DNA from 2 places in the Halobacillus sp. ABD4_316 genome. Region 1 is predicted to be linked to the other one. Evidence: a T-box and tRNA genes for the amino acid it is inferred to sense, from the RefSeq annotation. Region 1 holds a T-box; the other holds one or more tRNA genes.
The links. The T-box of region 1 lies ahead of glyQ (glycine--tRNA ligase subunit alpha). A T-box ahead of a tRNA ligase gene usually reads a tRNA of that ligase, here a tRNA-Gly.

Region 1 (12,166 bases):
AGGAGGACATTCTCCGTGAATTCGGGCTCCAGCGATCCTAAGAAAAAAGGAATAGGATTTGCCTATGCATGGAGAGGCATCAAACTGGTCTGGACATCGGAGCGGAATTTCCGCATTCATACCGCGGCTGCCATTCTGGCCTTAACAGCAGGCGGAATCCTGCGGTTATCCTTGGTGGAATGGGCTGTTCTTACGGTGACAATCGCTCTGGTCCTGACATTAGAGATGGTTAATTCCGCTATTGAAAAACTGCTGGACCACCTGCATCCGGACCGTCACCCGGCCGTGGGAGCTGTCAAGGACGTGGCGGCAGGTGCCGTACTTACGGCTGCCGGTGGATCTGTGGTCGTAGGTGTTTTCCTGTTCGGGCCGAAGCTCCTTGCTTTATTCATGTAACGGTAGACCTTACGGGATGTTATAATAGAATATAGAAGAACCTAAAGGTTAGATTTTATTGGAGGAACATGTATGACAGAGAATTTCAAATCAGGCTTCATTACGATTGTGGGCCGTCCGAACGTTGGTAAATCCACGTTCATGAACCGCGTGATTGGTGAGAAAATTGCCATCATGAGTGATAAGCCCCAGACAACGAGAAACAAAATACAGGGTGTCTACACCGATGAAGAATCCCAGATGGTCTTTATCGACACCCCTGGTATTCATAAACCAAAGCACAAACTCGGCGATTTTATGGTGAACACAGCTGAAAATACGCTCAATGAAGTGGATGCCGTCCTGTTTATGATCAATGCAGAAGAAGGATACGGGCGTGGGGATCAGTTCATTATCGATCGTCTCCAACGCGTGAACCAGCCTGTCTTCCTGATCATTAACAAAATCGACCGGGTTCACCCGGACAAGCTGCTGCCGTTGATTGAGCAGTACAAGGACATGTATGATTTTGAAGAAATCATACCGATCTCCGCTCTCGAAGGTAACAACGTCAACCATCTGCTCGGGGTTTTAAAAAGCCATCTCCCGGAAGGTCCGCAGTTTTATCCGGAAGACCAGATTACCGATCACCCGGAGCGGTTTGTCATCAGTGAATTTATCCGTGAAAAGGTGCTTCACCTGACGCGGGAGGAAATTCCGCACTCGATTGCTGTAGTCATCGAAGGGATAAAGCCCAGGGAAGATGCTCCCGGCGTTTATATCCAGGCGGCGATCATCGTGGAACGTAAATCTCAAAAAGGGATCATTATTGGGAAGCAGGGCAGCATGCTGAAGGAAGTCGGCAAGAGAGCCCGTAAGGATATTGAATCCCTGCTCGGCAGTAAAGTGTATCTTGAACTGTGGGTGAAAGTACAGAAAGACTGGCGGAACAAGCAGATTCAACTCAGCGATTTCGGTTACAGGGACGACGAATACTAAAGGTTGGAAAAAATTAAGCCTTATAGATCAGGCCGGGGAAAGCAAGATAAGAATGTAAATGGTATCAGCGAATAAAAGAAAGGCGGTGTTTCTTGTGCTCGACAACCTTTCATGGAACGTTTTCAGGCAGACAGGAAGTGTGGAAACTTACTTGATGATGAAAGAATTTGAGTCGCAGGATCAACAACAGTCTCAGGAACCATTTGCTTCCTCCCCTGATCCCCTGACAACGAATGACCAAAATTCGTAAACGGAGCAGGTGATACACTTGATGGACAAAGTGGAAGGCCTTGTGATCCGTACTAATAATTATGGGGAAACACATAAGATAGTCACGATGATGACAAGGGAGAAAGGGAAAATAGGTGTCATGGCCAGAGGCGCTAAGAAGCCGAAGAGCCGGATGGCATCTGTATCCCAGCCGTTTATTCACGGAATGTATCTCATACAGTCAGGATCCGGACTTGGATCTATGAGCCAGGGGGAAATGTTATCCTCCCTCCGTTCCATCCGCGAGGATATTGTCAAAACAGCCTATGCTTCCTACATTGCAGAGCTGACCGACAAGCTCATAGAAGAAAAACAACCGGATCCTTTTCTTTTTGAACAGCTTCTGCAGACGATGGTGTGGATGAATGAAGATAAAGATCCGAACATCCTCACTATGATGTATGAATTGAAGCTTTTTAAAAAGGCCGGATTTGCGCCGGTGGTTGATCACTGCCTGAACTGCGGCAGTACAGAAGGTCCGTATTCCTTTTCCATGTCCGAAGGCGGTCTTCTCTGCTACCGCTGCAAGCATATCGATCTCGGAGCCTACGGCCTGCCGGATCCGCTTCCAAAGCTGCTGCGTGTATTTTTACATATTGATGTAAAACGACTCGGACAGATTACCATGAAGGAAGAAAATAAAAAGCTGCTCCGTCAGCTGATGGATGAATACTATGACCGTTACGGCGGATATTTTATCAAATCCAAAAAGTTTTTGAAGCAGCTTGATTTATTTTCTGAGTGAGGTTTGACAGCATCCTTGCAACTAGAGTATGATTCTAATATCAAATATACGTACTGCAGTGAAAGAGAGGAGTAGCTGAACCCCGTTCTCCACAAGCGAGCCTGAGCCGGTGAAAGTCAGGCGGGAACCATTCAGTGAAGGCGCTCTGGAGCAGTTTTTTAAAGTGGCTTTTCTACATAGAAGAGCAATTAGGGTGGAACCGCGGAAATCCCGTCCCTATGTCTGATTCAGGCATAGGGGCGGGATTTTCTTTATCCGCTCACTATTAGGAGGAGGAAAAGACTTGAATATTCAAGATATGATTTTAACCCTGCAGAATCACTGGTCCAGCCAGGGGTGTCTGCTCATGCAGGCTTATGATACGGAAAAAGGGGCAGGAACGATGTCTCCGATGACACTGCTTCGAAGCCTTGGTCCGGAACCTTGGAACGTAGCTTATGTAGAACCGTCCCGTCGTCCGGCTGATGGACGCTATGGCCAGAACCCAAACCGTTTGTACCAGCACCATCAGTTCCAGGTCATCATGAAACCATCCCCGGATAACATCCAGGAGCTGTATTTAGAATCCCTGCGTGCCCTTGGCATCGATCCGTTGAAGCATGATATCCGCTTCGTTGAAGATAACTGGGAAAACCCGACACTTGGAGCCGCCGGCCTTGGATGGGAAGTATGGTTGGACGGTATGGAAATCACTCAATTCACGTACTTCCAGCAGATCGGTGGATTGGAAGCGAAGCCGGTTTCAGCGGAAATCACGTACGGACTTGAGCGTCTGGCGTCCTATATCCAGGATAAGGAAAACGTATTTGAACTGGAGTGGACCAATGGCGTGACAGTTGGAGATATCTTCACACAGCCGGAATACGAACATTCCGTTTATACGTTCGAAGCGTCTGATGAAAAGATGCTCTTTGATTTGTTTGGGACCTATGAGAAAGAAGCGGAACGCATCATGGAAGAGGGACTCGTGTTCCCGGCGTATGATTACGTGCTGAAGTGTTCGCATACGTTCAACCTCCTGGACGCTAAGGGCGTCATCAGTGTCACAGAGAGGACGGGGTACATTTCACGGGTCCGGAACCTTGCCCGTAAAATTGCGAAAACCTATGTAGAAGAAAGGGAACGCCTCGGATTCCCAATGTTGAAGAAAGAAGGTGGAGCAGATGAGTAAGACTGTATTATTTGAGCTCGGCCTGGAGGAGCTTCCTGCCCGTTTTATTAATGATGCTCTTGCCCAGTTGAAAGATAAGACAGAGAAGTGGCTGACAGATAACCGGATTCCTTTTGGTGATATTCACGGCTTTGCCACACCGAGAAGACTGGCTGTCCAAATCACAGAAGTTGCTGATAAGCAGCCGGACGTCGAGGAAGAGGCGAAAGGCCCTGCTAAAAAGATTGCCCTTGATGAAGAAGGGAACTGGTCGAAGGCTGCCATTGGATTTACGAAAGGGCAGGGCAGAGACGTTGATGATATTTACTTCAAGGAAATCAAGGGTACAGAATATGTGCACGTGCGTAAGTTCATTGAAGGAAAGGAAACAGCCGCTCTGCTTGAGCAGTTTGGAGAGGTTTTTCTTTCTCTGAATTTTCCAAAGAATATGCGCTGGGGAGCCCGTGACCTCCGTTTTGCCCGCCCGATCCGCTGGATGGTGGCTTTATTCGGGGAACAGGTGATTCCTTTCCAGATTGAGAACGTTCATACAGACCGCCGGACATTCGGTCATCGTTTCCTTGGATCAGAAACAACCATCACGAGTGCGGATCACTACGAACAGACGCTTTCTGATCAATACGTGATGGCCTCCGTGGAAAAGCGTCAGGACCAAATTGTAACCCAGCTTAAACAGCTGGAAGAGAAACAGAGCTGGAAGCTTATGATAGATGAGGAGCTTCTCGAAGAAGTGACCCATCTGGTGGAATATCCAGCTGTTTTCAGCGGCGCATTCTCAGAGGAATTCCTGGAGGTGCCTGAAGAAGCATTGATTACATCCATGAAAGAGCACCAGCGTTATTTCCCTGTCCGCTCCCATGATAACAAGCTGCTGCCATATTTCGTCGGTGTGCGTAATGGCGACGACCAGAACATTGATATCGTAGCCCGAGGAAACGAAAAGGTGTTGAAAGCACGCTTGAAAGATGCGCAGTTCTTTTATGAGGAAGACCAGAAGGGAAGCATCGATGAGAAGATGGAGAAGCTTTCCCGTATGGTTTATCAGGAGGAACTTGGGACGCTTGCGGATAAGGTTCAGCGGATAACAGCCATTACTGGCAAACTGAGTGAATGGCTCAACCTGAATAAAGAAGAAAAACTAAAAGCTACCCGTGCTGCGGAAATCTGCAAATTTGACCTTGTCACCCAGATGGTCGATGAATTCACCGAACTTCAAGGAGTGATGGGGGAGAAGTATGCCCGTTTGTTTGGCGAAGATGAGGAAGTGGCTGTAGCTGTCAATGAACACTATATGCCTCGGCAGGCCAATGGTGAAGTGCCGGCATCTACAATCGGATCTATTGTGAGCATTGCAGATAAGCTCGATACGATCGTCGGCAGTGTATCTATTGGTCGTGTACCAACAGGATCGCAGGATCCATACGGGTTGAGAAGACAGGCCCTCGGTATTCTTCAAACCCTGAACAGCCGTGGCTGGTCTGTGTCCGTCGAGAAACTGATCGATCTTGTTCATCAGTTCTATATCGAGCTTGAACTCCCTACGAGATCGGAAGAAGAAGTTCACAACGATCTTCATGAATTTTTCCGTGTCCGTGCGGCCTACCTGCTTCGTGAAAAACAAGTGGATCCCGATGTGGTGGAAGCTGTTCTCGCCCAGGGGATCGGTCATTTCCCTGTTGCAGGAAGAAAAGCAGAACTCCTGGTTGAAAAGCGGAATGAACCTTCTTTCAAACCTGTCCAGGAGGCCCTCGGCCGCGTATTGAATTTAGCGAAAAAAGCCGATGCAGACGCGGTGAATCCGGATCTATTTGAGAACAAAGAAGAGCAGCAGCTTTACGATGTTTTCCAAACGGTCCATGAATCGTACAGCCGTCAGATGTCTGAAGGCCTTGTCGAAGAGGCACTGGAGACCTTGTCCGAACTGGCAGACTCCATTCACGCCTTCTTTGATGCGGTCATGGTCATGGCAGAGGATGAAAGAGTCAAAGCCAACCGACTCGGCCTGTTGAAGCAGATTTCTGAAGACATTTATCAGTATGCCGATCTGACACGAATCGAGTGGAAACAACAGTTCTAAGCACCCTTCTTTTACCCATTCAGGAAAATGAGGTATAATGAAGAATGGTATGTCACATTCAGCGTTCAGGGTGGTGAGAACTTGGAATTATCAAACCGGCAGGAGCAGATTATTCAAATTGTGAAGGATAATGGACCGATTACCGGAGAGAACATCGCAGAAAGACTGGAATTAACACGGGCGACTCTGCGTCCGGATCTTGCTATATTAACCATGGCAGGCTATCTGGATGCGCGGCCGCGGGTGGGGTATTTTTTCACGGGGAAAACAGGTTCTGAACTTTTCACGGAAAAACTGAAAAAGTTCAAAGTGAGGGAATACCAGTCCCTCCCGATTGTTGTAGAGGAAGACGTATCGGCGTATGATGCGATCTGTGCGATGTTTCTTGAAGATGTCGGAACATTGTTTGTCACGAACCATAAATCCCATCTTGTCGGCGTCCTTTCCAGAAAGGACCTGCTGAGGGCAAGCATAGGATCGAAGGACTTAACGTCCATCCCGGTCCATATCATTATGACGCGGATGCCGAATATTACGATATGTGAGCCTGAGGATCTCCTTTTGGACGCCGCCCAGAAGTTAATAGAAAAACAGATCGACGGACTGCCGGTCGTGAATCCTGCAGAGGATGGGCTTGAGGTCGTTGGAAGGTTAACGAAAACGAATATAACCAAAGCCCTTGTAGAACTTGCACGCGATCAGCATATTTGATTCAGGATTAGGAGGGGCAGTATGGAGAAACCATTAATTTATGTACTATCCGATTCCGTAGGGGAGACCGCTGAGCTTGTTACCAAGGCTTGTTTGAGTCAGTTTGATGACGGACCTTTTGATCTTCAGCGCATCCCTTATGTAGAAGATAAAGGGACGATTAACGAAGCTGTTCTTCAAGCGAAAGAGCACGATGCCATGATCGGCTTTACCCTTGTCGTTCCTGAGTACAGGATTCACCTGAAACAGGAAGCCGAAAAACACGGAATCCGCTGTGTTGATATCATGGGGCCGATGATGGAAGCGATGGAAAGTCACCTCCAAATACAGCCGAGACTGGAACCCGGCCTCGTCCACAAGCTTGATGAGGATTATTTCAAGCGGGTGGAAGCCATTGAATTCGCTGTCCGGTATGATGATGGCCGTGACCCGCGGGGCATTTCCAAGGCAGATATCGTTTTGATCGGCGTATCCCGAACGTCCAAAACTCCATTGTCCCAGTATCTTGCTCATAAAAGGCTGAAAGTGGCAAACGTCCCGATTGTTCCGGAAGTCCAGCCACCGTCTGAATTGTTCCGGGTGGACCCGGAGAAATGCATCGGCTTGAAAATCAGTGCAGAAAAGCTGAATGATATCCGGAAGGAACGTTTGAAATCCCTGGGACTCGGTGATCAGGCTACATATGCCAACCTTGAACGGATCAGCCAGGAGCTGGAGCATTTCAACAGAATCGTCGATAAAATCGGCTGCCCGGTTATTGATGTCTCTAATAAAGCTGTAGAGGAAACGGCGAATATCATTATGAATAAGCTGAGGAAAGATGCTCAGGAATAATGCAGTATCTCAAAAAGTCGCGCTTTGATTAAGCGCGGCTTTTGTTGGGAAGAATGAAATTAGGTAAAATTAGACATAGCATTCACAGGAGAAATGTATTATAATATTTTTTTGTGGAAAAATCCTGACAGTTCCGGTTTTCATATCTGCAGGATCTTTACTCCTTACGCACATTGTCTATTTTTCAGAAAAATAAAACATTTGCTTTTTAGGAGGATTCTACCGCTTGCTGTAGAAATATTGATACTATGCCAAAAATACATCGAACGGTCTGGGTGGACGCAGACAGCTGTCCCGTTCAGAAGGAAATTGAGGAAATGAGTGCGGACTGCGGCGTGACGGCCAGGTTCATTGCTACGGTTAATCATTTCAGTACAGAAAAGTCACAGACATCGTGGACCTTTGTTGATGATGGTTCCCAGTCTGTAGACCTTTACATTTTGAATGCAGCTGCCAAGGGAGATGTGGTCATTACGCAGGACTTGTCGCTGGCTGTTCTCCTGACCTCTAAAGGGGTTTATGTGATGACGCCGCGAGGAAAACTGATAAAGGAAACCGATGCGGATCACATTATGAACCAGAAGTTTATCCGGCAGCAGACGATGAAGCAGAAGCGTAAATGGAAGGGGCCTTCCGCCTTTACGGACAAGCACAGAGAAGAGTTCCGGGAAACTTTCCAATATTTGTTGTCTGATCATGAAGGAATTTAGCCTTTGGAAGAGAATAATTGAGTAGTATGGTGATCATATGGCTGGACACATTCCAGAAGAAAAAGTAGATGAGATTCGGAAATCAGCCGACATTGTGGAAGTGATCGGCGATTATGTTGACCTCAAAAAGCAGGGGAGAAACCATTTCGGCCTTTGTCCATTCCATGGGGAAAACACGCCTTCTTTTTCCGTTTCGCAGGATAAGCAGATTTTCCATTGCTTCGGTTGTGGAAAGGGAGGGAATGTCTACACCTTCCTTATGGAAATGGAAGGATACAGTTTTATACAGGCCCTCAAGCAGCTTTCTGAACGCACAGGTGTGGAAATTCCAGAGCAGTTTGCTGAGGAGAACTACACCGGTGCGGATAATCAGGAATCACAGGCGATGCTTGAAGCACACCAGTGGCTGACAAAATTATACCATCATTTGTTAAAGAATTCCAAGGACGGCCGGAAAGCCTATGAATATCTTTTGGACAGAGGTTTTACAGAAGAAACCATCCAGAAGTATCAGCTCGGGTATTCACCGGATGATAAGGATTTCGTCGTCACTTTTCTTGAGAAAAAAGGCTTTCACCCCCAGACGATGGTCAAAGCCGGCCTGCTGAGTGTGAATGATCAGGGGAATTATGCCGACCGCTTTCGCGGAAGGGTCATGTTTCCGCTGCGCAACCACCTGGGAAAGACCGTGGCTTTTGCAGGAAGAGCTCTTGGAGAGCAGCAGCCCAAATACTTGAATAGTCCGGAAACGGAACTCTTTCATAAGGGCCGGCTGCTTTATAACTTCGATCTTGCCCGGTCCTCCATACGTAAGGAAAAAACCGTTGTCCTATTCGAAGGGTTCGGGGATGTTATATCCGCTGCCCAGTCGGGTATCCCTTATGCAGTAGGGACGATGGGGACATCGCTTTCCAGTACACAGGCCAACTTGTTGAAAAAGTATACGGATCAGATCATTGTCTGTTATGACGGTGACCGCGCCGGGATTGAGGCGGCGGTCAAGGCTGCCAGACTGACAAAAAGCATCGGTTGTCAGACGTTTGTGGCCCGCGTGCCCGACGCTCTGGACCCGGATGATTTCATCCAGCGGCATGGCGGGGACCGTTTCAAGAAGGAAGTGCTTGATACCAGCGACACGTATATCTCCTTTATGATGAGTTATCTCCGCAGGGATTATAACCTGCAGGTGGAAGGAGATCGTATCGCCTATATCGAAAAAGTACTACAGGAGATTGCCACTCTGGATCGTGCGGTCGAGAGAGAGCATTACCTGAATGAGATGTCCTCTGAATTTCAGTTATCTCTGGAAACCTTGAAAGAGGAAATCAGTCAGATAAGAAGACAGCAGGGTGTGAAGGATAATGAGCCAAAGAACCGATATACTAATCCTAAGAGGGAAACATCGGTTCAGAACAAGCTTCTTCCTGCGTTTCATAATGCGGAAAGAAAGCTGATTGCATATATGTTGAAAGATCCCTACATTGCTGATAAAGTTCAGGAGGAAATAGGAGGGGCTTTCAATATAGAAGATCATCAGGTCATTGTCACACATCTTTACGCATATTATGAAGACGGCAATGAATCAGATATCAGTCAGTTCGTTGAAATGATTGAGGATATGTCCATCAAAAACCTCGTGATCGAGCTCGCAATGGCACCCGTCAGTGAGGAAGTATCCGATCAGGAAATCCATGATTATATAGAGCGGATCCGATTGGAAAACTGGGATCGAACGGATATTAAGAGCCTGGAATCCGAGTTGAAGCGGGCTGAACAGCAGAACGAGCCGATCAAGGCCGCGGAAATTGCGATGGAGATTATAAAACGGAAAAAAGAATTAAAAGCGTAATCAGGTAGAGTTTGGATAGATTGTTGGAAGGAGGGGGACTTATGGCAGAGAAGAAACAACAGCCATCACGTTCTAAAGAAACTGAAAATCAGACGGAATTGACACTGGAGCAGGCCAAAGAGCAGGTCGTAGAGTTAGGGAAAAAACGCGGAATCCTCGCGTATGAAGAGGTGGCTGAGAAATTATCCAGCTTCGAACTCGACTCCGATCAAATGGATGAATTTTACGAGCACCTGAATGAACAGGGCGTAGAGGTCATCGGTGATTCTGAATCGGACCCTAGTATCAAGCAGCTCGATAAGGAAGAGGAATTCGACCTCAATGACCTGAGTGTACCTCCAGGTGTGAAAATCAATGACCCGGTCCGTATGTATCTGAAAGAAATCGGCCGCGTCAATCTATTATCAGCCAAAGATGAAATCAGTCTTGCCCAGCGTATAGAAAATGGGGATGAAGAAGCGAAAAGGGATCTGGCAGAAGCCAACCTTCGTCTCGTTGTAAGTATTGCCAAGCGTTACGTCGGCCGCGGCATGCTTTTCCTTGATCTAATCCAGGAAGGGAACATGGGTCTGATCAAAGCGGTAGAAAAATTCGATTACCGCAAAGGTTACAAATTCAGTACCTATGCTACATGGTGGATCAGACAGGCGATTACCCGTGCGATTGCCGACCAGGCACGTACCATCCGTATTCCGGTTCACATGGTGGAAACGATCAACAAACTGATCCGTGTGCAGCGGCAGCTTCTTCAGGATCTCGGCCGCGAACCGACACCAGAGGAAATTGCACAGGATATGGATCTTACACCGGATAAAGTCCGTGAAATCCTTAAGATTGCCCAGGAGCCCGTATCACTGGAAACACCGATCGGGGAAGAAGACGACTCCCATCTTGGTGATTTCATTGAGGACCAGGAAGCAACCTCCCCATCTGACCATGCCGCCTATGAACTATTGAAGGAACAGCTTGAAGACGTCCTGGACACACTGACAGATAGAGAAGAAAATGTCCTGCGCCTCCGTTTTGGACTTGATGACGGACGTACGCGAACACTCGAAGAGGTCGGAAAAGTGTTCGGAGTAACCCGGGAAAGAATCCGGCAGATCGAAGCGAAAGCTCTTCGTAAGCTGAGACACCCGAGCCGCAGCAAACGCCTGAAAGACTTTATGGAATAAGAACAGCCGTAGACTCAAGGTTCTTTTACAACGCCTATGTAGGAGGATCTTGAGTTTACCTGTGTTTTGGAGGAAAGTATGCAGGATGAGCGTACGAAAACCATCATTCATGAGATTCAGTACTGGAAAGAGAGCAGGCTTCTACCCGCGGAATACTGTGACTTTCTATTGGCGTTGTACACCAAAGGCGAGGAAGAAAAACCCGGCCATGCTCCTGTACAGACCGTACAGCTGCTGGTCCCGGCCTTTGTTCTGCTCAGCCTGTTTATGATACCCCTTACATTACTTGTCATTTATTTTACTCAAATGGGGTTCATAATGCAAACAGGGCTTTTGTCGTTTTTTGTAGGATCGGTATGGTTTATAAGTGGATGGTTACACTATAAACGGACCGACTGGTATTTGATACCTTTTGTGAACGGTTTGTTGATCCTTCTAATAATGTCCATCTTCGTAGTGGATCACTGGACAACATCCGTCCAGGCTGTCTACATAACGATGCTGTTTCATTTTCTTATCTGGATCAGCGTCGGAGTGTTTATGAAAATCAGGTTTTTATTATGGAGTGGCGTAACCGCTGTCATTTTGTGGATCATTTTCATTGTTTTATAAGTTTTCGGTGGTTAAGCCTTTAATAAGTAACGGTTTTCATATAAAATAAAAATAGTCGAATAGACGCGAAAAATTCATATAGGGAATACATAAGGAGGTTGCCATTCATGAGAAAGAACCCTGTGATCCCATTTGCAATTATCGCTGTACTGGGGATCGTAGCCATGATCATTGTTTCTTCTGCCGGTATCAACCAACGTGAAGCGATTCAAAGCGAGGAAGAAGGCGGAGGAGAACAGACGGAAGAAACTGCATCCGCTGATCCGGAAGAAATGTACCAGAACAAGTGTTCAAGCTGCCATGGCGGTGACTTGAGTGGAGGCGCAGGTCCGAATCTTCAGGAAGTCGGCTCCCGTTATTCAGCAGAAGAGATCCAGGACATTATCATCAATGGTAAAGGATCACAGATGCCACCTGGTCTTTATACCGGTGAGCAGGCCACTCAGCTGGCAGAATGGCTCGCTGAGAAAAAATAAGAAGTACGTGAGAAGCTTTCTGCTGCTGTCAGAAAGCTTTTCTTTATGAGAGGAACGATTTTTTATGAATGTACATCAACTATCCGAACGGCTGGCAAAGGTAGCGGAATACCTGCCTGCTGGAGCAGTATTTGCTGATATAGGGTCTGATCATGCCTATCT
Region 2 (12,166 bases), on a different contig from region 1:
CGCTGAGCGGGATAAGGAGTGGTGAACGTGAGTAAAAACCAGGAATACATAAGAAAGCCGGAATGGCTGAAAATCAAGATCAACACCAACAAATCCTATACAGGTCTGAAGAAACTGATGCGCGAGAAGAAATTGAACACGGTGTGCGAGGAAGCCCGCTGCCCGAACATCCACGAATGCTGGAGTGAACGGAAAACCGCTACCTTCATGATCCTGGGGGATACATGTACACGCGGTTGCCGTTTCTGTGCCGTTAAGACCGGGCTGCCGAACGAACTTGACTGGGGCGAGCCGGAGCGTGTTGCGGAATCCGTTGAAATCATGGGACTGAAACACGTCGTTGTTACAGCGGTTGCCCGTGATGACTTGAACGACGGCGGTGCTGCTGTATTCGGTGAAACCGTGAAGGCAATCCGCCGCCGGGTACCGGGATGCACCGTGGAAATTCTTCCTTCTGATATGAAAGGTGATTATGAAAGCCTGCATACCTTGATGGAGGGCGAGCCGGATATTTTCAACCACAACATTGAAACCGTCCGCCGTCTGACGAAGAAAGTCCGCGCACGCGCCATGTATGACCGTTCTCTTGAGCTGCTCCGCCGTGTGAAGGAAATCCGTCCGAATACACCGACGAAGTCCAGCCTGATGGTCGGTCTTGGCGAGACGAAAGAGGAAATCATCGAAGCGATGGATGATCTGCTTGCTCATAACGTCGACATCATGACCATCGGCCAGTACCTGCAGCCGACGAAAAAACACTTGAACGTGGAACGCTACTACCATCCGGATGAATTCGAGGAACTGAAACAGATTGCCCTTGAAAAAGGATTCAAGCACTGTGAAGCAGGCCCGATGGTCCGCTCCTCCTATCATGCGGATGAACAAGTGAACAGCACCTCCGCCCAGCGACGGATCAAGTACATGCAGGGCTATGAGTCCCAAGGAAAAGAACTCGACACAACGAACTTCTAAACAAAATCCCCTTCTCCTGAATCAGGAGAAGGGGATTTATTGATTACCAGAAACCTCCGTACGGGGGACGGCCGTAATAACCTCCGCCTCCGCCTCCATAATAAGGCGGGCGTCCGTAATAAGGAGGTGGATAGCCATAACCGCCGCCGCCAAATCCTCCGTACAAACCTGGAGCCAGGGCACCGCCTAAAAAGCCACCCAGTAACCCACCGGCAAAGGGGCCGAAAAAGAAGAAACGCTCTTCTTCATTCCGGAAGTCTTCTTCTATTCCATAAGGATAAGCATATGGATACTGATTCACTCGTTCTCCTCCTATCCATTCCTGTGGTTATTCACCTACTCTTCACTCTATGTCACCAGCCCGGCCATCGTATAGGCATCTGTCACCAGGGATAGGATAAAATTAACTGTAAGCCCATTCACACCTCGAATAAAATGGGGTATACTTAAAAAAGAAACGCTTGTCTGGCTAGAAAAGGAGGACTATTCATGAATGTAACCTTGATTATTCTCGTCTGCCTCGCATTTTTGACAGCTATCTTCTCAGCTGGATATGATACGAAGCCAGGGCCAAGAAAGTAAAAAAACGCACCCGATGGGGTGCGTTTTTTCATGTCTTATTTGATTAATCCCGGAAACCCCTGCTGCAGTAAAGCATTGAACAAAATGATCGATGCGGTATTGGATAAGTTCAACGAGCGGACTTCGCCGGTCATCGGAATCCGGAGGCAGCGGTCTTCAAGACCTGTTAAGAGCTCCTTCGGTATGCCGTCACTCTCCCGCCCGAAAACAAACAGCTGATCTTTTTTTGCATCACTGAAATCAAAATCAGCGTACGATTTCGTTCCGAAGTTTTCAATGTAGTAGAACTCGCCTTCTGGATAGTTCTCATACAACTCTTCGATCGAGTCATAGTAATGGACCGTCAGTTTAGGCCAGTAATCGAGACCCGCACGGCGCACCATTTTATCATCAGTCGAGAAACCGAGCGGACGGATCAGATGCAGGACACTATTTGTCGCCACACAGGTCCGCCCGATATTTCCGGTATTGGCCGGTATTTCCGGCTGGAAAAGGACAATATGGTTAGGCATCACTTTCACCTCAGTCTAATCGTAGTCAACCAGACCATTATACCATATCGGTCACCCGTTAATTCTGAAAAATTTATACTGAATATCCGGCGTGTAAGCGGTAGAGTCCTCGTACGCCCAGTAGCGGTGCCGGCTGTTTGATGTATGAGCGTTGACCAGAGGCATCCCCTGGGCATCCTTTTTCACAACAAAAGTATTATGATCATACCGCCCGTTTCCTTGAAAGTCATAACAGATGACATCCCCCGGCGCGAGCTGATCCGCCGAGGATACTTCCACGGCTTTCAAGCCTTTACGCGATCCGCTTAAGTACCAGCGCAGCGCATGAGCCACAGTCCAGCTGTAGCTCCACGTTCCATTCCCGTACCACCACCCGCGCGTCCGGTCCCCGGCTCCCCTCATTGGTGCACCGCCGGCCCGCAGACATTGGGAAACGTAATTGGTGCAATCGACTTCAAACTTCTTATAAGCCGGGTTGTAGCTGTCCCACCAGCGGTCCGCATACCGCACAGCCTCCCGGCGGTTGTAGTCGAAGCGTGGATTATCCACCGGCTCTCTCTCCCCCATCTCGAATGTCAAAGGCAAGGAGGAATCCCCGGAGGCGGGAATCTCCGTCACGACTTCGTGATGCACCCACTTCCCTTTGGCCCACTGTCCACGACCTGTGTAGAACCCTTCTTCCAAAAAAACATGGCGCCCACTTTTTACAAGCATGGTCAAATGCAGGTCATAAGCAACATCCACGACGTGATCATAAGCCTTTCTGTGATAAGGATAAATTCGGAAAGTCATCCGCTGGAGCTTGTGACCACGCGCTTCCATGCCCTCCATTTTCCGCTTCAACCATCCTTCTTCCTCCTGATCGAAAACCTGGTCCAGCACTTTCTGCCAGTAACGCTTGATTTCCTCCGTGCTATTCATCCGCTTCCCCCCTCCTTCAGTATATGAAGAGGGGGGGAGGCCATGAAAAAAAGCCCCCGCAGGGACTTTTAATGTTGTATAGCTGTATGCTGTTTTTCGAAATCCAGCAGTTTTTCTTTTTTGTCCAGTCCGCCGGCATAACCGACGAGCTTTCCGTTGCTTCCAATGACACGGTGGCATGGCACAATGACAGAGAAAGGGTTTTTATTCACGGCCCCTCCGACAGCACGGATCGCCTGCGGAGAGTGCAGCGCTAAGGCTACATCCTTGTAGGAGCGCGTTTCACCAAATGGGATCTGGTGAAGCAGTGTCTTCCACACTTTCCGCTGGAAATCTGTTCCGTAACAGTTGAGCGGAACATCAAACGCTGTGCGGATTCCCTGGAAGTATTCCTGCAGTTCTTTTTCTGTCTGAACAATCAATGAATGATCGGGGTCATAAACCAGTTCACCTTTTAGAAAATGCTTCCTTTTCCAAGATTGATAGGCTGGAAGTCGATCTTCATGATGACCAAAATCAATGCGGCAGACTCCTTCATCATTGGCCAGGACAGTCATAGCCCCCAAAGGAGTTTGAAACGTGTCGTAATATAGAAAAGTATGATGGTTCATAGCCAACCCCTTCTTTATTAACAGTTTTTTCTATTATACTAGAGCTCTAGTGGATTGAAAAGGTACAGGAGTTGATTACGTTTGAAATTGCAGCCCTTTTTCCATTTCATATAAGACCTGTTCATCTTCTTCCTTTTCCATCGCTTTCTCAATGGCCTCAAAACAATCGGAACGGCCGATTTTCCCGAGTCCCCACGCGGCGGTTCCGCGTATGACCGGCCTCGGGTCGTGATTCATTAATCGGATCAGTTCATCAACGGACGTTTCGTCACGGTAATGAGCCAGCGCCAGAATCGCATTCCGCTGAATCGGCTTTTTGCCCCGCCACGAGCCGGAAATGAACCCGAATTTCTCTTTGAACTCCCGGTTGGAAATGGACAGGAGCGGTGTAAGCTTCGGCTTGACAACCTCCGGATCCGGCTCGAATTCTTCATGATTATGAAAATCTTTCTTCCGGTTCTTTGGACAGACGGTCTGGCACGTATCGCAGCCATAGAGACGGTTGCCAATCACTGTGCGGAACTCATCAGGCAGAAAACCCTTCGTCTGCGTTAAAAAGGCGATACAGCGCTGAGCATTCAACTGGCCGCCCTGGACGAGGGCTCCGGTCGGGCAGGCGTCCACACAAATGTTGCAGTCGCCACAGCTGTCATCCACCGGCTCATCAGGAGCAAAAGGAATATTCGTTACAAGTTCTCCTAAATATACATATGAACCAAACTCCGGAGTGATCACGGCACAATTTTTTCCACTGAATCCAATCCCTGCACGCTCCGCTACAGCACGATCAGAGAGCTCCCCTGTATCCACCATGGATTTCAGTTCCACTTCCGGAAACCTCTCTTTTATAAAAGCACCGAGCTTGTGCAGCCGGTCCCGCAGCACATCATGATAGTCCTGTCCCCAGGAGGCCCGGCAGAAAATCCCCCGCCGTTCTCCCTTCACACTGCGCGGGGCATCTTTCATTTTTGAAGGATACGCAAGAGCAATGGAAATAATCGACTGCGCGCCCGGCAGAAGGCGGCCGGGCTCGGTCCGCTCGTCCACCTCCCCCTTTTCGAAACCGGACTGGTATCCGAGTTCCTGCTGGCGTTTCAAACGGGCTTTCAATTCTCCGAACACATCAGCAGAAGCAAATCCGATTTTATCGATGCCGATTTCTCTGCTGTAGGTGATCACTTCTTCTTTAAACTGATGAAAATCCACCCGGACGTTCTCCTTTCTAACGGATATCTTTCACGGCAGCTGTCCGAATCCGGTTCATAGCTGCTGCGATTTCAAATCTTCTTGGTCTCGCCAGCTCCCCTGGATGCTGGTCTTTAAACGGACCGAAGGAAGCGAGGCCTTTCGTGTCCAGCTGCTTTTCAATCTGATCCAGAAGTGCCGGCAGACTCTGCTCAGTCTTCAGCCGGCCTTTTTTATCGAGATGCAGAAGGACATCGGCAATCAGACGTGTCTGTGAGGCATCGACCAGTTGTTCTACACCGGAAAGATCGATTTCTTCATGACCCATCAGCAGCTTGAACAGCCCTTTAGCCTGCACTTTTTCCTTTTTTCCTTTTCTCGTCTGCAGCGTATTCGGAAGAAAGGCACGCTGTGGAACGCTGCCGAAGTGTTCTTCCCCGGCTGATTGTCTTTCTGACGGATACTTCGCGGCAATCTCTTTCGCTTTCTGCGTGACGTTGACCGGGACATACTGATCCATCATGATAACGTCATCCGCTGCCTGGAAGTAGTCGCCGGAACCTCCCATGACGAGAATCGTAGAAACATCAAGATCGTCTCTCATCTGTCTGATTTTATCAATGAACGGTGTGATCGGTTCTTTTTCCTTTACGACAAGCTCCTGCATCCGTTCATCACGGATCATGAAGTTGGTGGCACTCGTATCTTCATCGATCAGCAGTGTGCGTGCCCCCGCCTCAAGCGCCTCCATAACGTTGGCCGCCTGGGAGGTGCTGCCGCTTGCGTTTTCCGTAGAAAAAGCCGTCGTGTCCGTTCCGTGCGGAAGATTTTTAATAAACGGCGAAATATCCACCTTGGTGACCTGACGTCCATCTTCTGCTCTTACTTTCACACTGTCCGGATCTGTCAGGACATATTCACGTCCATCCCCTTTAATGTGAGGATACACCCCGCGCTCGATGGCATTCAAGAGGGTACTTTTACCATGGTACCCACCACCGACGATGAGGACGATCCCTTTTTTCAAGGCCATCCCTGTCAACGGCTCCTGACGATGGGGAATCGTGATTGAGACGCGGGTTTCCTCCGGGCTCTCAAAAGGAACGGCTTTTTTCATCGGGCGCTGGCTCACTCCGCTCTCCCTTGGAAGAACCGCCCCGTCTGCCACGAAGGACATCCAGCCGTTTTCACGCATTGCCTCTAAAAGGGCATCGTGCTGATCGGCAAGCTGACAAACTTCCTCCAGCTCGCTGTCTTTGACAGTAAACACAGACTGCTTCAGCATCTCAGGAATCACAGAGAAAAACAGCTTTTCCGCCTGCTTTCCATTGATGCGCCGGCCATTTGCGGGCAGGCCCACCGTCAGGCAGATGATGATATCTTCAGGCATCAGGGTGACCGCAGTCCGTTCTAAAATTTCCTGGCCCGGCTGATCAATGGCGACCATTCCGCTTTTTCCTGAGCCCTTCACACTGAACTGGGTTTTCTTAATCGTATCCGCTGCCGCTCTCGCAAAGGCATCTTCTGCGTACGTTTTTCGACTCTTCGTCTCTTTATATTCGGCAGGAACAGGTCGTCTGCTCTGAGGCACCTGAATCCTGATTTTCGATGGAGCCGCAAATGGATCTCCCTGCACATAGTCTATATGAAGCGTATAATCCTCGAAACTGTACGTCCCTTGAATCTGCTTATATCCTTTGTAACTCTTACCGTCGATCTGCTTCAGCATCGTTTGAAGTTTTTTCATTCCGGCATCCTCCTGTCTTCGTTCTATTATAGGTTGTATCCATTTTTCCACATTAAAAAACGCAATGCTTCGTTACCCATTTAACGAAACACTGCGTTGGTTCACATAAGTATAAAAAATAATTGCATCACAATAGTGAATGGAGCGGGTGAAGGGAATCGAACCCTCATCATCAGCTTGGAAGGCTGAGGTTTTACCACTAAACTACACCCGCATATGAAGAGCTGAGTTGTCCGTACAACTTCCCTCATCTATATTTGTTATGATAACATCCGAATTCTATCGATGCAACATGATTTTTACGTTTTTTTGTCGAAATCTTAATAGCAGCTTTACAATGTTATGGGGTCATAGTTTAAAAGCCTGATAGGCCTACTATACCCGGATGGTCTCTTTTTTATACATATAAAAGCAGACTGCCGGGGAAAGCAGTCCGCCTGGAACTAATCCTTCTGCTTATGCTGGAAGACGTAGATGATGGAAAATACGAGAAAAGCGGTGAAATGCAGGGAGTCAATGAAGAGTTTAAACAGCTCAAACAGATCGGTTGTATTCATCTCAATCACCTCCACAATCCTGATGGACGAGGATGTGTGCGGGAGGAAAGCTGCATCTGGAGAGGTATTCTGGCGCATGTAATGCCGAGTCTTCTTATTGTCCCCGGACGTGCCGGCTTTATGCAGGCCAAATAAAAAGAAGAGCCATTCAAATGGCTCTTCCTCCGTCTGACTTATAGAATCAACGTGTTCTTCAAAGCAGCGATCAAGTTTTCAAAATCCTCATTCACTTGGGCAGCGACATCATTTTTCTTGTACTCCTCGTCCTGCTCCATGGAACTGACAGGTTCAATGAGCACTGTCCGGTTTTCCATAAATACGATTTCAATTTTTCTAGGAGGTGTATTTTCATTGAGGCTGTATTCGTCGAAGTACTCCTTCATAGAAATGATTTTATCCGCAAACAACGTTTCCTTTTTCAATGACATATCCGGCGATAAGCTTAAGGCTGTCAGCGTGCGGTCATTTCTGTTCACAATAAACAGGTGCTGCTGATCCGAATCCAGAACTTCCAGGCAGCGGTAATTGTCTGACTCGAAGATTTCCTCGGTAAACTCCAAAACAGCGGCCGTCCTCAGTTTACTAAGCTTGTCTGTACTCAACCTATCTTTTACAGCAATGGACATAAATGAAGAACCTCCTTATTTGTTTTACATTCTCCACATCCCCGTTTTATCTCCATAAAAAACTGAAAAACAGCAAAATAAACAAAAATTACCATGTCGTTGATGATGAATCATTCAAATGATTTACGATTTCGACAAAACGTGAGGAGACTCGCTCTCACCTGACAGCCACTATCAAGACAACCGCTCAGAAATCAATTGGAAGGAAAGGACAGCTTCCTTATAAAAGTCGATTTTCTTGTCCTCCATCATCCGGTCCAGTTTGGACTCAGCACTGGAAGCAATCTGCTCAATCTTCTTATCATCCGTAAGCTCAATCAACCGCTTCAACATCTGCTTCTTCTGCTTTGTATCTTTTTCAATCGTTTTCCACTGCTCTTCCGTTTCCGCTTCCAGATCATTCAAATCATCCGTTACCCCTTTACCAAGGCCGGACACGAGTTCTTTCATCTCGTCATTGTCTTCAATCGTCCGGAGCATCTGATTATCCACGCGCTCATAATCCGGACGGTTCTCCTCTGTTTCCTCTTCCTGTTCAATAAAAACCTTCTCATAGCTTTGATCCTGTTGAATGATCGTCTGGGCACTTTCCGTCTCCCCATGATTCTCCCGATCCATCTCTGTCAGCTGCCACACACCAAAACCAAGGAGAGCAATCCCAAGAATTGATGTGCCCTTTATAAACCTGCTCATATCCTCTCATTCCTTATTGCCCATATTTTCTCTGAATTTATATTTTTCCGACAAACTCATGTCATCTAATTGTAACATTCGTTGAAAATACTGTAAATGAGCATAAAAAAAGAGAAGTCTGTCCTAGACTTCTCTTTTACAGGTTTTCAATAAATAAGCGGATCACATCAGCTCCACCAATGACTGTCCCAAGCGTACTTCCCAGATTCGCAAGCACGACTACAAGCAGAATTCTCGTTACTTTGTTCTGCCAGAAGCCTTTTACCGTCGTAACATCATCGGAAAGCGATTCAAAATCCCCCACATTCGGCCGTCGGAAATAGGCTTGTACAATCCCGGCAAACCAGCCGGCTGCAAGGAGAGGATTCAGCGATGTAATCGGCGCAAGTAGAAATGCGGCCACAACTGCGAGTGGGTGTGCCAAGGCTGCCGCTGCTCCTATCGCTGAAAACGACCCGTTCCAAAGGATCCAGCTGATTGTCTGCTGGGTACCCGCGGCTGGATTGGAGAGGAATGTATATAAAATAATCGATAAAATTAATATCGGGATCGACCACCCGATGATTTTGGGCGCTTTTGATTTAGACGGCCGCTTTTTCAACGCTTTCAAATCATGATCGTTATAAATCTCTTTCTTAATCCCAGGCACGTGAGCCGCTCCGAGCACAGCAACCACTTTCTCTCCGGGCGCATCCTTGATTTTCTGAGCCAGGTACTGATCCCGCTCATCAATCAACGGCTTCTTCAAGTCCGGGAAATGATCGGTCAAATCCTGAAGCATGCCATCCAGCATATCCTGGGACTTCATTTTCTCCAGCTCTTCCTCAGAAATTTTGTCATTGCTGAAAATGCCGTAGAAGATCGACATTAAGAGCTTCGACTTTCCACTCCAGCCAAGATTGCCCCAGATCCGGGAGAATGTCACCTGGATGTTCCGGTCGGCGAGCACCAGCTCTGCCCCTGTGTCTTCTGCAGATTCAATTCCCTGGATCATTTCCTGACCCGGCTGAATGCCAAACTGCTTCGCCATCCGCTTTTGGAACGATGAAACAGCGAGGTTCACTAATAACAGCGTCGCTTTTTTACTTTTAATCACTTCAAAGATGTCCGTATTCTTCCACCGGTCTCCGTCCCTGATGGACTGGTAGCGCTGTTCGTCCAGCTCCACACAGACAGCATCCGGCTGTTCCTGTTCAATGACCTGCTTCACCTGCTCCGCACTTTGTCTGGAGACGTGAGCCGTGCCGATCAGAATATATTCTTTTCCTTCTATCGTTAATCTGGTCAAGTTATCTTCCATAGCTGTCATAAAACCTTCCTTTACCAAGTACTCACCCTCCTGCCTGTTTCCCACAGAAACAGGACCCTCTCCATTGTATCAAAGATTCTGACCTTTTTAACAAAAAGAAAAAGCCAGAGGCCTCTCTGACTCGATCTCTTCTTCTTATTCAAGATCCTGCATGATGCCGTCCGGCCAGCTCCCTGCTGATTTTCTCAGCAATCCTCGATATATCCTCTTCAATACGTGCCGCACTGAACCTCAGGACGGTCCACCCGTGATTTTTCAAAAAGGCATCCCTTTCCCATTCCATCTCCCACTCATCGGGAGACACCAAATACTCGTGCTCCACAGCTTCGATCGCAATTTTCAACTCAGGAAAAGCCATATCGATTATGAATTCCCCTTCCTGATAGTACTGCTGTGGATGCAGCCCATACTTGGACAATTCGCTGTGAAGCTTTTCAGCCAGCGCCTTCTTGGACACTTCCTTTTCAACCATCCGCTTGTCTTCAGCCTGACGGCGACTTGAAAAAATAAGTCCGAACGAGAACAATAGAAATAGAAAGAACAACAGTGTAGGAAAAAGTGTAGAATTCGTCATGTTTATCACCCATTACTATTCTATCCATCTATCCCCCCTTTTTATTCCTAAGGAGGCATGATTGTCCGTCTTCCGCATATAAAAAACCGATGCGGCCTTCATGACAGCATCGGCATTCTTTTTCCTTACATCAGCTTACGTTCATAAACCACTTCGTTCGTCGACACATCCAAAGCATCCACGTTCAGGCTCTTCACCTGGCCATCCTCTGGATTTCGGGATCCCCACAGACGGATATCATTTTTCAAATTGTGATCATAAAAATCCACACGTACCGTCCGCAGTCCATCCTGCTCTTTATACACCCAGCACTCCTTGAATTCCATCGTCTCTTTCGGCTGGCTCAATATGTAGTCATTCAAGACCTTTTCAAACTCAGGAAAATCAATTTCCCCATTTTGCAGCCCTTCGGCTTCAAATGTAGCAAACTCTGTATAGTGGTGAATTAAATCTGCGTTTTGACCCACGTTTATTCCTCCTTCAGATTCTCTATCCATAGCTTTACCCGTTTCTAATAGATAGAAAACGAGAGGATAGAACAGGTGCCCGGCTTCACGGCGGATACCTGTTACTTATACACTGGCTGCCATCTCTTCCAACTGTTTGACGAGAGCTTCACACTTATCCAGGTTACGCGCATCCGGATGCGGTTCACCGAACGCTCCGATGTCGTTATCATAATATTGCCCTGAGGCATCCGCAAATTCCTCGGACAAAGCCGCCCGGCACAAAATATCTGCACCAATGTTGATATCGCGTCCTTCTGTTCCGAAAGCCTTTTTCACCATTTTGCTGCCCAGGAGGGACATAGGATTCACAGCAACCACAACAGGCTCCACCCGCCGGGCCATTTCATACGTCCACATCGTCAGCGCCAGCTTACTCTGCGCATACGCCTCTCCGTCAGCAAGCTTCTTCTTCCCGTAAAGAGCCTGTTCATCCACCGGCGACTGCGCAGCCGACGATAAGTTTACGATACGGCTTGAAGCATCCATAAGCGGAAGGAGTGCTTTTGTCAGTTCATAGGGAGCCAATGTATTCACAGCAAAGCGAATGTCCAGTCCCTCGGCCGTGACAGGCTCCGAAGCATTGTAGACGCCTGCATTGTTGATTAGAACGTCCAGGGAATCATGTTTGGCTGCGACTTCCTTTGCCAACCTTCTTACCTCACTCGGAGAAGACAAATCAGCCACATACTGCTCGATCTGCTCATCCCCCAGCTCGTTGGCTACGTCAGCCAGTTTCTCTGCGCTGCGGCCGTGCAGAAGCACCTCATGCCCTTCCTTAACGAGTCGTTTAACTGTCGCCAGACCAATGCCGTCTGTTGCACCTGTGACTACGATCTTCATTGTCATCCTCCTCCTTCAATAACGATCCGTACTCTTTCGATTCCCCAATCCATTAGGAATGGAACCACCTGTTTAGATTCAGCATTTCCTCCTGAAATATTCAAATGGAGAGAGATTCTTTCTTATGATATCCAGTGTATAACGTTCGGGGATGTAAGCAAAAGAAAGTGTGCTGGAATGAAAGAGTACCTCTATGATTAGGAATTTACGCAAAAAAGACGATATCTACACGAAGTAGATATCGTCTTTCATTCAAGCTATTTAGTACCGGTGGCCGGGGTCGAACCGGCACTCCGTGAGGAACACGATTTTGAGTCCCTTTTACGGTTACGGAAGCGCGGGAACGGCTGGAACGCTTGTCATATAAGGATTTATCATACATCTTATCTTCGTTGATATATTTTAGGACGACACGAGTAGCGGCTAAATAAACTCCTAATTCGGGAGCGGTTATTTAAGGTCGTGTGTCAGTACTATTATAATGAAGAAACTCGTCAAAGGTCAATTGATTTTAACTACTTAAAAGTG

Region 2: it encodes a tRNA-Gly, which carries the amino acid that the T-box ahead of glyQ (glycine--tRNA ligase subunit alpha) is inferred to sense. The anticodon was not compared.

The regions. Positions count from the first base shown of each region.
Region 1 covers NZ_JBSWZA010000001.1:998,751-1,010,916, reverse strand. The annotation lists gene ybeY (rRNA maturation RNase YbeY) at 1-41, shown strand, start outside; gene ACXAJH_RS05480 (diacylglycerol kinase) at 16-396, shown strand; gene era (GTPase Era) at 469-1,374, shown strand; gene ACXAJH_RS05470 (YqzL family protein) at 1,469-1,624, shown strand; gene recO (DNA repair protein RecO) at 1,643-2,389, shown strand; T-box leader at 2,439-2,610, shown strand; gene glyQ (glycine--tRNA ligase subunit alpha) at 2,673-3,560, shown strand; gene glyS (glycine--tRNA ligase subunit beta) at 3,553-5,637, shown strand; gene ccpN (transcriptional regulator CcpN) at 5,719-6,348, shown strand; gene ACXAJH_RS05445 (pyruvate, water dikinase regulatory protein) at 6,370-7,182, shown strand; gene ACXAJH_RS05440 (DUF188 domain-containing protein) at 7,431-7,892, shown strand; gene dnaG (DNA primase) at 7,930-9,741, shown strand; gene rpoD (RNA polymerase sigma factor RpoD) at 9,783-10,916, shown strand; gene ACXAJH_RS05425 (hypothetical protein) at 10,995-11,528, shown strand; gene cccA (cytochrome c550) at 11,636-12,004, shown strand; gene ACXAJH_RS05415 (tRNA (adenine(22)-N(1))-methyltransferase) at 12,069-12,166, shown strand, end outside.
Region 2 covers NZ_JBSWZA010000010.1:26,699-38,864, reverse strand. The annotation lists gene ACXAJH_RS19850 (lipoate--protein ligase family protein) at 1-6, shown strand, start outside; gene lipA (lipoyl synthase) at 28-972, shown strand; gene ACXAJH_RS19840 (hypothetical protein) at 1,016-1,273, opposite strand; gene ACXAJH_RS19835 (tRNA (cytidine(34)-2'-O)-methyltransferase) at 1,590-2,066, opposite strand; gene ACXAJH_RS19830 (amidase domain-containing protein) at 2,118-2,987, opposite strand; gene ACXAJH_RS19825 (methylated-DNA--[protein]-cysteine S-methyltransferase) at 3,056-3,598, opposite strand; gene queG (tRNA epoxyqueuosine(34) reductase QueG) at 3,674-4,804, opposite strand; gene ACXAJH_RS19815 (ABC-ATPase domain-containing protein) at 4,821-6,530, opposite strand; tRNA gene ACXAJH_RS19810 (tRNA-Gly) at 6,671-6,744, opposite strand; gene ACXAJH_RS19805 (hypothetical protein) at 7,261-7,713, opposite strand; gene ACXAJH_RS19800 (hypothetical protein) at 7,888-8,406, opposite strand; gene ACXAJH_RS19795 (TraB/GumN family protein) at 8,543-9,715, opposite strand; gene ACXAJH_RS19790 (endonuclease domain-containing protein) at 9,855-10,289, opposite strand; gene ACXAJH_RS19785 (hypothetical protein) at 10,415-10,756, opposite strand; gene ACXAJH_RS19780 (SDR family NAD(P)-dependent oxidoreductase) at 10,862-11,638, opposite strand.